Regions from separate parts of the Virgibacillus ihumii genome, predicted to be linked through region 2. Evidence: riboswitches for the same ligand, from Rfam matches in the RefSeq annotation. Region 2 holds a riboswitch; each other region holds the start of a gene.
The links. A riboswitch is a leader RNA that binds a small molecule or an ion and turns the genes downstream of it on or off. The one in region 2 is predicted to bind S-adenosylmethionine.

Region 1 (2,202 bases), 1.8 Mb from region 2:
TTTCTCTCGGATCCGCTGCATTAATTTCAGCAGCTATTATTGCTGTTGGAGAGTATTTTCTTCATAATTATATGGAGAATCATGATTTAAAAGATCAAACTGAAGTGATGGACACAATGGGGGTTTCCCCACAAGATAAGATGCAAACCGAATTTGGTTCGGATGTGGATCCAGAGGCTGATATTAAAAGGGAAACATCAGATAAAGGAAACAATGAGAAGGAATAGTTTTTGTGGTGCCTGTCACTTGATTCAATCCATGCAATTCTAAATAGTTCGGGATAACAGGCACCACACAACAATTACTTCTTGTAATCCCACATCACCTTCCACTCGCCATCTGCCTGCACTGCGTAAACATCCTGGACGAGTGTGAAGTTACCATATTTCCCTTTAAACACCTGTGACACGGTTACTTTGTATACAACATCAATTGGAGCTGCTTCATCTTCCATTTTCCAATTTTCAATTTTAGTCGCTTCCCCAATCGAATACGAAAATGTCGTCACACCAAAATGATTCATAAACACATGGGCACGGTCCTGCAAATAATGTCCCTTAGCAAATTTCTCTTTCATGAGCGGATGGAACATTTCCCAGGAATCTGAAAAATCCCCAGTTTGCTCAAATGCATAAAACATATCCACTGTCTCAACTGCAATTTCCTCAGGGGATTTATCTGCGATGAAATATATTGTTACACCTATCCCAAGCAAGATTACCGCCAGCACTAATTTTTTCATATAACTCCCCCACATTTGCTTGTCGTATCATTTTATTCGTATTAGCGAGGGAATATTATCCAAGGCAAGAATGCCATAACATGAATTTCGAGTCGTGGACATAGTAGGATTAAATCGCTTATAATTAGTTATAATTGAAGTCTTTTAAAGGAGTAAAAAATGAGGCAAAACATAAACATCAACAACACGAAAGTCGGGGTAACCTTTAATATAATCATAGCAGTGTTGGCTGTTGGTGTAATTGCTTCGGCTATCGATGGCTGGGATGAAATGAAACGTGCACCCTTTTACCTGGTGCTGGGAATAGTTATTCTGTTCACTCGGATATGGCGACTTTATAAGGCGAAAAAACATACCAGTTAATGTCTCTATCCCCTTACGCCACAACTCCTACTTGACTAATAGGTTTAATGATGTTTAAGATGGAATATACAATTTAATAAATTTTCTTATTAAGAGAAGTGAGGGATCTGGCCCGATGATACTTCAGCAACCTTCTGTAAATAGAAAGGTGCTACATCCAGCATGTTTATGGAAAATAAGAATTAATTAGCCAAACCTTCCTTATTTTCCCGGAAGGCTTTTTTATTTTTTAAGGAGGAATAGCATATGACGAAAGCAGCAACTGAAGTACGAAAACTAAAGAATTACATAAACGGTGAGTGGGTTGATAGTAAAACTACTCAATACGAAGATGTCTACAATCCTGCAACCAAAGAAGTTATCGCGAAAGTGCCCCTGTCAACTAAGGGAGAAGTTGACTATGCACAAGACATTGCACAGCAGGCATTTGAACAGTGGAAAGATGTGCCGGTCCAAAAACGCGCACGAATTCTATTTAACTATCAGCAATTACTGCAACAAAACAAGGAAGAATTAGCCCGCATAATTACAATCGAGAACGGCAAAAACACAACCGAAGCACTCGGTGAAGTCGGACGCGGGATTGAAAATGTGGAATTTGCAGCCGGTGCTCCGACGCTTATAATGGGAGATTCGCTGGCAAATGTCGCAACAGACATTGAAGCAGCAAACTATCGCTATCCAATTGGTGTTATTGGCGGAATTACACCATTTAACTTTCCGATGATGGTACCTTGCTGGATGTTCCCTATGGCAATAGCTGTCGGTAACACATTCATCTTGAAACCATCGGAAAAAACTCCATTATTAACAGAAAAACTAGCTGAACTGCTGGAAGAAGCTGGTCTCCCTAAAGGCGTATTTAACATTGTATATGGTGCACACGACGTTGTAAACGGCATTCTTGACCACCCTGGTATTAAGGCGATTTCCTTTGTCGGTTCGAAACCAGTTGGGGAATATGTTTACAAACGGGGAAGCGAAAACCTGAAACGTGTCCAGGCTCTGACTGGCGCAAAAAATCATACCGTTGTTTTAAAAGATACCAATCTGGATGATGCGGTAGCAGACATCGTTTCTGCAGCTTTCGGATCAGC
Region 2 (2,202 bases):
AAAATGAAGGACCCCCTTATAAGAAGAAGGTCCCTAATGCACACGTTCTTCTTACATTCAGGTAATTACTACCTTTTGGATTTAGCACTGATCGTGGCCAATCCTTCCGTCTCTCTTGATAAGAATCATGTTATCATTCAAGCTTTTAATCGATACTTCAAATTGTGCTCTTGAAGTGTCTTGTCTGTTCCGAACAGGAAATGTTTCTCCATATCGGGGGAGTATTTTGAATTTATTGTTTTAACATCTACAGCTTCCGCCACTGCCCGCAGCATCGCTGGTGATGCGCCACAGCACAAGCCAATATAATTAAGACCGGTATCTTTTGCTTCTCTTGCCCATTCAGCTAACTCATAGCGGTTATGATACAGTGGGTCAAGAGCAGTCGGAAATGTTGTTTCTGTAGGTAAATGGCAGCTGCAGCCTCCATCAGGCAAGTTAAAGAATGTTGGGTGTTCTTCTGTCGTACGATATGGGATTGGCAAGCCACCAACATATCCATCCACATTGTTTCGGATGGCAGCAAGGTATGGCTGCATCGTTTCAGGACCCCGGAAACAATTCATACCAACGACCAATGCGCCTCTTTCGGAAAGTATTTTACAGGACTCCTCTACAGTGTATCCATCCCTTAAAATATTCTCGCCCATTAAACCAAACGTAATGACTGCCGGTAAACCTTGTTTAGTGATTTCCTCCAGTGCAATTAACGCCTCTTCATGGTAATAAAATGTTTCACCATTTATGAAATCGACCCCTTCTTCTTTGCACCATTTCACCATTTCCGCAAAAATATTTCTGACTTTTTCTTTTGACTCCGGATCATCCGGATTAAAGATATTGGTATTCGATATATTTCCTGCCACCAACGCTTCTTCTTTTGGATGCTCTTTGGCTACCTCTTTTGCCAAGCGAATGGCATTTCTGTTTAATGGTTCTAATAAATCTTCTTTTCCAATAATACGCATTTTTTCCCGATGAGCATTGTATGTAAATGCTAATACAACATCAGAACCGGCATTCATATAATCCCGATATGTCTGCTTTAATGCCTCAGGATTATCCAGTGCCACCTCAGGAACAAACGAACCCGCTTGTAAATATCCCCTTCGTTCCAATTCAAATAAATAACCTTCCCCTGCAATTACGGTTCCTTCTTTTAAACGCTCTTCTAAACTACGCTTCATCATGTTTCCTCCTTTTGAGTTTAATTGTGAAGTCACGAAAAAACCCCCTTCTTAAATAAGAAGAGGGTTGACCGTGTGTTAAATACTCTTCTTATCTTCAAGCTTCACGCTACTGGAATTAGCACAGTACAAAATAGTCTGTTGCTGAGGCGTCACAGGGCCAGTCCCTCTACCTCTCTTGATAAGAATATCAGGAATTCAATTTTTGATTACTATATACAATACACGCAGTATTTTTAAAAGTCAAGACAATTTTTAATGTGAAAAAAAGTTAGCCAGTTCAACAATCATGGCTCCCATTTTCGGTTTACCCGGATGGAAAGCAGTGGTTACTCCATTCTTTCTCAATTCGGCTGTGGTTACTTTTCCCACCCCCACCGGCAGAACATGATCATGAAAAGCAGCTGTAAGTTCCTCAGCCTCACTACTGCCTTTAAAAAGATTTTGGATCTGCGTTTTACTGGTAAACACAACTGCATCGAGAGAGCGGGTGATTATCTGCTTCCTTAACGCAGTCATTATAGTAAGATCCGGTTCCATGTACTCGTACGGTTTGGAAAGATAAACAGCATATCCTTGATGTTCCAATTGCTTCTTTAACACTGCTTCATCCTGACTGTATGCCTGTAAAAACAAACGATTATTATCATCATCGAGGGCCAGTTGTGCCAGCAGACTTTCCATAGTTCCATCTTCAGAAACGAATTTGGGGGAGAGGGAATGTCTTTTTAGCCAATTCGCTGTTTTACTGCCGCGAATAGCCAATTTCGAGTTTCTGAGATTCCCGATAAAGTCCGAAAGACAATCCAAATCATTTGCCGCCTTTTCCAATGTTTCCAGTCCAATTCCTGTCGTTAAAAGAACCTGGTCAAACGGGTCACGAATAAAATCCAATACATTTTTTCTACTGACCTCTTCATCCAACACCTGCTCTCCCTGAACGGAATAGATGAATGAGGTACCTCCATTATTTTGAATTAGTTTTGCAATTGCTTCACTGTTGCGAGCAGCTGCA
Region 3 (2,202 bases), 720 kb from region 2:
ATATGAAATGCTATAAATAGCAGTATATTTGGGTAACATACCAATTAGTTATTATTATTCCACAGTAGCTCAGCGGTAGAGCGATCGGCTGTTAACCGATTAGTCGCAGGTTCGATTCCTGCCTGTGGAGCCATCATGCTTCCATAGCTCAGCCGGTAGAGCACTTCCATGGTAAGGAAGGGGTCAGCGGTTCGAGTCCGCTTGGAAGCTTATATTTTAAACGCTTATCCTCCAATAGGTATAGGCGTTTTTTTATAATTATTCTAAGAATGTTTGTTTTGCAGACTAAAATTTGGCTTTTTCTAACCGTCGAAGGAAAAAGACCATAAATGGGCTTTTAATTATCAAGCTGGCATAAAAAAGGGGCATTTTGTTAATGTATAAAAAATTGGTTGTTGAAATGAAGAAATCCGGATTGACAATGGAGGACCTAGCTGATTGTTTAAAAATCACGCCAAATGAGGTTTATGAAAGGATTTATCAGATTGGAACAATCTTTGATGAACATGAGGGGGAGATGAGAAATGATTTCTATTTTTCAGAAGCGCTCATAATAACGCGTACTTTTTTCCCTGGTCGCTCACCTTTTGAAGTATTTGGTGTCCTAGAGGATGAAAAATAGCAAGGGAATTACTAAATATAAACAAACAACCGCCGCCACCCTAATATCAAAACCATATAACCATTTTAATGTCATCCGATAATGGAAAACACTAATTAATTTAAAAACCCACTTGATTTATCAGACTAATTGGAATATAATGGGCTGTAATAATAAAATATCTTATCCAGAGAAGCTGAGGGATCTGGCCCTGTGAAGCTTCAGCAACCTCTGACATTGTCAGAAAGGTGCTAAATCCAGCAAGATTAATTTCTTGGAAGATAAGGGCGGATTCCAATAATCGCAAGTAACCCTCTTTTCTTATCCAAGGAAAGGGGGTTTTTTGACGCATTTTTTCGGCGTACTTTTTAGCAGATGGGGTTGGAACAAAACAAATAAATGTATAAGAAAAGACGGACAATACTCTATTTTAGCGGAGGAAATATGCGTAGACTCCTGCGGGAGGAAAGGCCTAGGTGAGACTCTGAGTGCGAAGCACGAAGAGGCTCAACAGCCGCCCGCGGTAAAGAAGACACAGCGAAAGTGATTTCCTTGAGCTGATGTCGCACTTATGCTCGAAAGTGAAAGCGAAGTATATTTCCGGAGCGGCTAGATTCCTCAACTAAGTTAATTCGTATTTTCTTTTGATAAAATACTTTTGTCCCAGCCTCATTGCATAAGTGCAACTATGGTCGTCACCCAAAGGTTTGGTGACAACCAAGTTTTCTAAACAGGAAAGGATGGTTGAAATGAGTGAAATTGTTATTTTATCAGGAAGCCCCTCTGTAACTTCACGTTCGGACCAGGTGCTGAAATATTTAGGGAACTTGTTAACAGAGGAGCATTTTACGGTGACGCATATTTCAGTCCGGGATTTGCCTTATAAAGATTTGTTTACCGGAAATTGGGAACATCCCATCGTTCAGGATATTGCGGCGATGATTCGGAAGGCAAACGGCGTGATTGTGGGATCACCTGTATATAAGGGTGCATATTCCGGAGCATTGAAGTCCTTGATTGATGTGCTGCCGCAGGATGTATTACAGCATACCCCGGTATTGCCATTGATGACGGGTGGAAGTGCTTCACATTTGTTGGCAATTGAGTATACGTTAAAGCCGGTACTTGCAACATTAAAGGGGTATAATCTGAAAGGACTTTATTTGCTGGATAGTCAAATAGATAAATATAGTGAAAACCCAATTATTGATCGGGAAATTTTGGAACGGACGAAAAAACAGTTGTATTATTTTACGGAACTAGTAAACGGCGGGGTTGTTTGGAATTAATCTAATTTGATACTGAAAGGGGCTGGATAGAATGGTAAATAAACGAATTTACTTAAATGCATTCGATATGAATACTCCAGGACATCAGTCACCGGGTCTTTGGACACACCCGGAAGATGAGTCACATCGTTATAAGGACAGCAGTTATTGGATTGAACTTGCTAAACTGTTGGAGCGCGGAAGATTTGATGCGGTATTTATTGCAGATGTGCTTGGCACGTATGATGTTTATAAAGGATCAAGAGATGCAGCGGTACGGCAGGGAGCTCAGGCACCGGTGAATGATCCGCTGCTGATTGTACCGTTAATGGC
Region 4 (2,202 bases), 1.8 Mb from region 2:
TTAAATCCATCAGCATCGCCCTCGATTGCCCACTCTTCTATTTTGTTGGCGATCTGTTCCGGTGTCCCGATAAACCGGACCGTTCCATTGCCAAGCCCATGATTTTTAACAGCCTCACGCAATGTCCATTTTTTATTTGGATCTTTGGCATACATATCCAGATTCCCCTGAACAGCTTCCGTTTTCATATCCTCGATATACTGGTCAGGATCGTATGTGGAGAAATCAATCCCTGTATGCCCGGATAACAGCGAAAGCGTTCCTTCATAGCTGACCTGCTCCGTAAGTTCCTCATATTTGGCATAAGCCTCTTCTTCTGTCGAACCGATAATCGGCAAAATCATTGGGAAAATAAGCACATTACCAGGTTGTCTGCCCTGTTCCTTCGTGCGATTCCGAATGTCCTCGGAATATTGCTGCAAAGCATCCAGTGAATGATTTTTTGTAAAAACAGCTTCTGCGTGTTTTGCCGCAAAATTTCTTCCCCTTGGTGAAGCCCCTGCCTGGAAGAGAACCGGCGTACGCTGTGGCGATGGTTCGACTAAATGCGGTCCGGGTACATCGAAAAATTCCCCTTGATGATTAATCAAGTCGACCTTATCCGGATCTGCAAAATTGTCATTTTCTTTATCATAAATAACGGCATTGTCATCCCAGCTGTGTTCCCATAACTTATAAACCACTTCCAAAAACTCATCCGCCCGGTCATAGCGGAGATCATGCTGAAGGCGTCCGGAAAGACCAAGGTTCACCGCTTCACTTTCCAAATACGATGTCACCACATTCCAGGCCACACGCCCTTCTGTCAGGTGATCCAGCGTGGATAACTGCCGTGCCAACGCATAAGGCTGTGCGTATGTTGCGGATATGGTCGGTGCAAAACCTAAGTTTTCCGTTACCGCCGCCATTGCCGAAATCGGAATCAACGGATCATGTGCGGGCAGCTGTACAGCATGCTGTGCCGCCGGTCGATGGCTGTTTTTATAAACACTGTAGGTCCCTAATACATCAGCGATAAAAAGTGCATCGAATTTCCCACGTTCCAACACTTTTGCTGTTTCTGTCCAGTAAGACAATCGGTTATGATTGGTACCTTGATCTTTTTCATATTTCCACAACCCTGTTGAGTGCGGAGAAGGTGAGTTTTGGATAAAACCGTTTAAATGAATTTGCTTTTTCATAAAATATCACTCCTTGAAAGTTAAATACACTAAACCAATAAGAAAACTAGAATTTAAGCGTATAGGTGACTGCAAATTAGGCGTTTTCCTTACAAAACCTTTAATCATCACGCCTTTTGCCGGAAATCCTGTATGTACTTGTTTACACTTCCATTTTTTATACGCTCCCCTTTCCAATCAAATGCAAAAAACCCTTCTCCGAAATAGAGAAGGGTTCACAAAACAATGAATTAATTTTGCCGCACCTTCTCATCTTCGGAATGCTATCCATTCCTCTGAATTTGGCACCATGCTTAATAAAAGCTGGTTGCCGAGAGTTCACAGGGTCAGTCCCTCCCTCTCTCTTGATAAGAAGTAATCATAATTATTTAATTTTTGTTTATGTTATCACAGATATTTAATTTGTCAACATGAATTTTAGATCAGTACAATTTCAATTATCCACTCATTATGCAGTTGTTCATCCTTGAATTGACTGCATTATATCAGCCATCATGCATAATCATATATGCGCACAATTTCGAACTGGATATGCGCGATTTCGGAATGGATATTCGCGGTTTTGAACCGGATATCCACGTTTTTGCAACCATTATTCGCGATTTCGAATCAGATATTCGCGTTTTTAGATAATCCCATAATTTTGATTAATTCGACCTACGATTCGAATATATGATGACCCCATCATATATGTGCGATTTTGAACCGCTTATGTGCGGTTTCAACATCGATATGTGCGGTTTTGACACATATATGTGCGATTCCGGACCAGATATGTGCGATTTCATCCCCAGCCGGAAATCTTACGTTCCATACTCTCTTACTTTTTCTTCCGAATCCCGATCACACGGCCCGCTTCTTTTGGCTTTTCTTCCGGCGTATGCTCAGCAGCCAGCTCTTCCACCTTCGCAAAAACTTCTTCAGGAAACGGTGCCGGACTGCCGGATGTCTGATCAATTCCCATCAGCATCTGCTCACTGGTTGCAGCACGTTTTCCTTTTTCGCCATACAATTCAAAAAA

Region 1: it holds a riboswitch for S-adenosylmethionine, as region 2 does, so the genes downstream of both, HUX68_RS09100 (CoA-acylating methylmalonate-semialdehyde dehydrogenase) here and HUX68_RS18000 (homocysteine S-methyltransferase family protein) in region 2, are expected to answer to the same signal.
Region 3: it holds a riboswitch for S-adenosylmethionine, as region 2 does, so the genes downstream of both, ssuE (NADPH-dependent FMN reductase) here and HUX68_RS18000 (homocysteine S-methyltransferase family protein) in region 2, are expected to answer to the same signal.
Region 4: it holds a riboswitch for S-adenosylmethionine, as region 2 does, so the genes downstream of both, HUX68_RS09110 (LLM class flavin-dependent oxidoreductase) here and HUX68_RS18000 (homocysteine S-methyltransferase family protein) in region 2, are expected to answer to the same signal.

What each region holds. Positions count from the first base shown of each region.
Region 1 covers NZ_CACVAN010000001.1:1,845,508-1,847,709, forward strand. The annotation lists gene HUX68_RS09085 (YndM family protein) at 1-227, shown strand, start outside; gene HUX68_RS09090 (hypothetical protein) at 302-742, opposite strand; gene HUX68_RS09095 (hypothetical protein) at 902-1,105, shown strand; SAM riboswitch class I at 1,189-1,287, shown strand; gene HUX68_RS09100 (CoA-acylating methylmalonate-semialdehyde dehydrogenase) at 1,352-2,202, shown strand, end outside.
Region 2 covers NZ_CACVAN010000001.1:3,633,089-3,635,290, reverse strand. The annotation lists gene HUX68_RS18000 (homocysteine S-methyltransferase family protein) at 138-1,187, opposite strand; SAM riboswitch class I at 1,276-1,375, opposite strand; gene HUX68_RS17995 (uroporphyrinogen-III synthase) at 1,443-2,202, opposite strand, start outside.
Region 3 covers NZ_CACVAN010000001.1:2,911,387-2,913,588, forward strand. The annotation lists tRNA gene HUX68_RS14220 (tRNA-Asn) at 59-133, shown strand; tRNA gene HUX68_RS14225 (tRNA-Thr) at 138-210, shown strand; gene HUX68_RS14230 (hypothetical protein) at 377-622, shown strand; SAM riboswitch class I at 782-889, shown strand; gene ssuE (NADPH-dependent FMN reductase) at 1,351-1,890, shown strand; gene HUX68_RS14240 (LLM class flavin-dependent oxidoreductase) at 1,922-2,202, shown strand, end outside.
Region 4 covers NZ_CACVAN010000001.1:1,850,255-1,852,456, forward strand. The annotation lists gene HUX68_RS09110 (LLM class flavin-dependent oxidoreductase) at 1-1,181, opposite strand, end outside; SAM riboswitch class I at 1,428-1,535, opposite strand; gene HUX68_RS09115 (thioesterase family protein) at 2,002-2,202, opposite strand, start outside.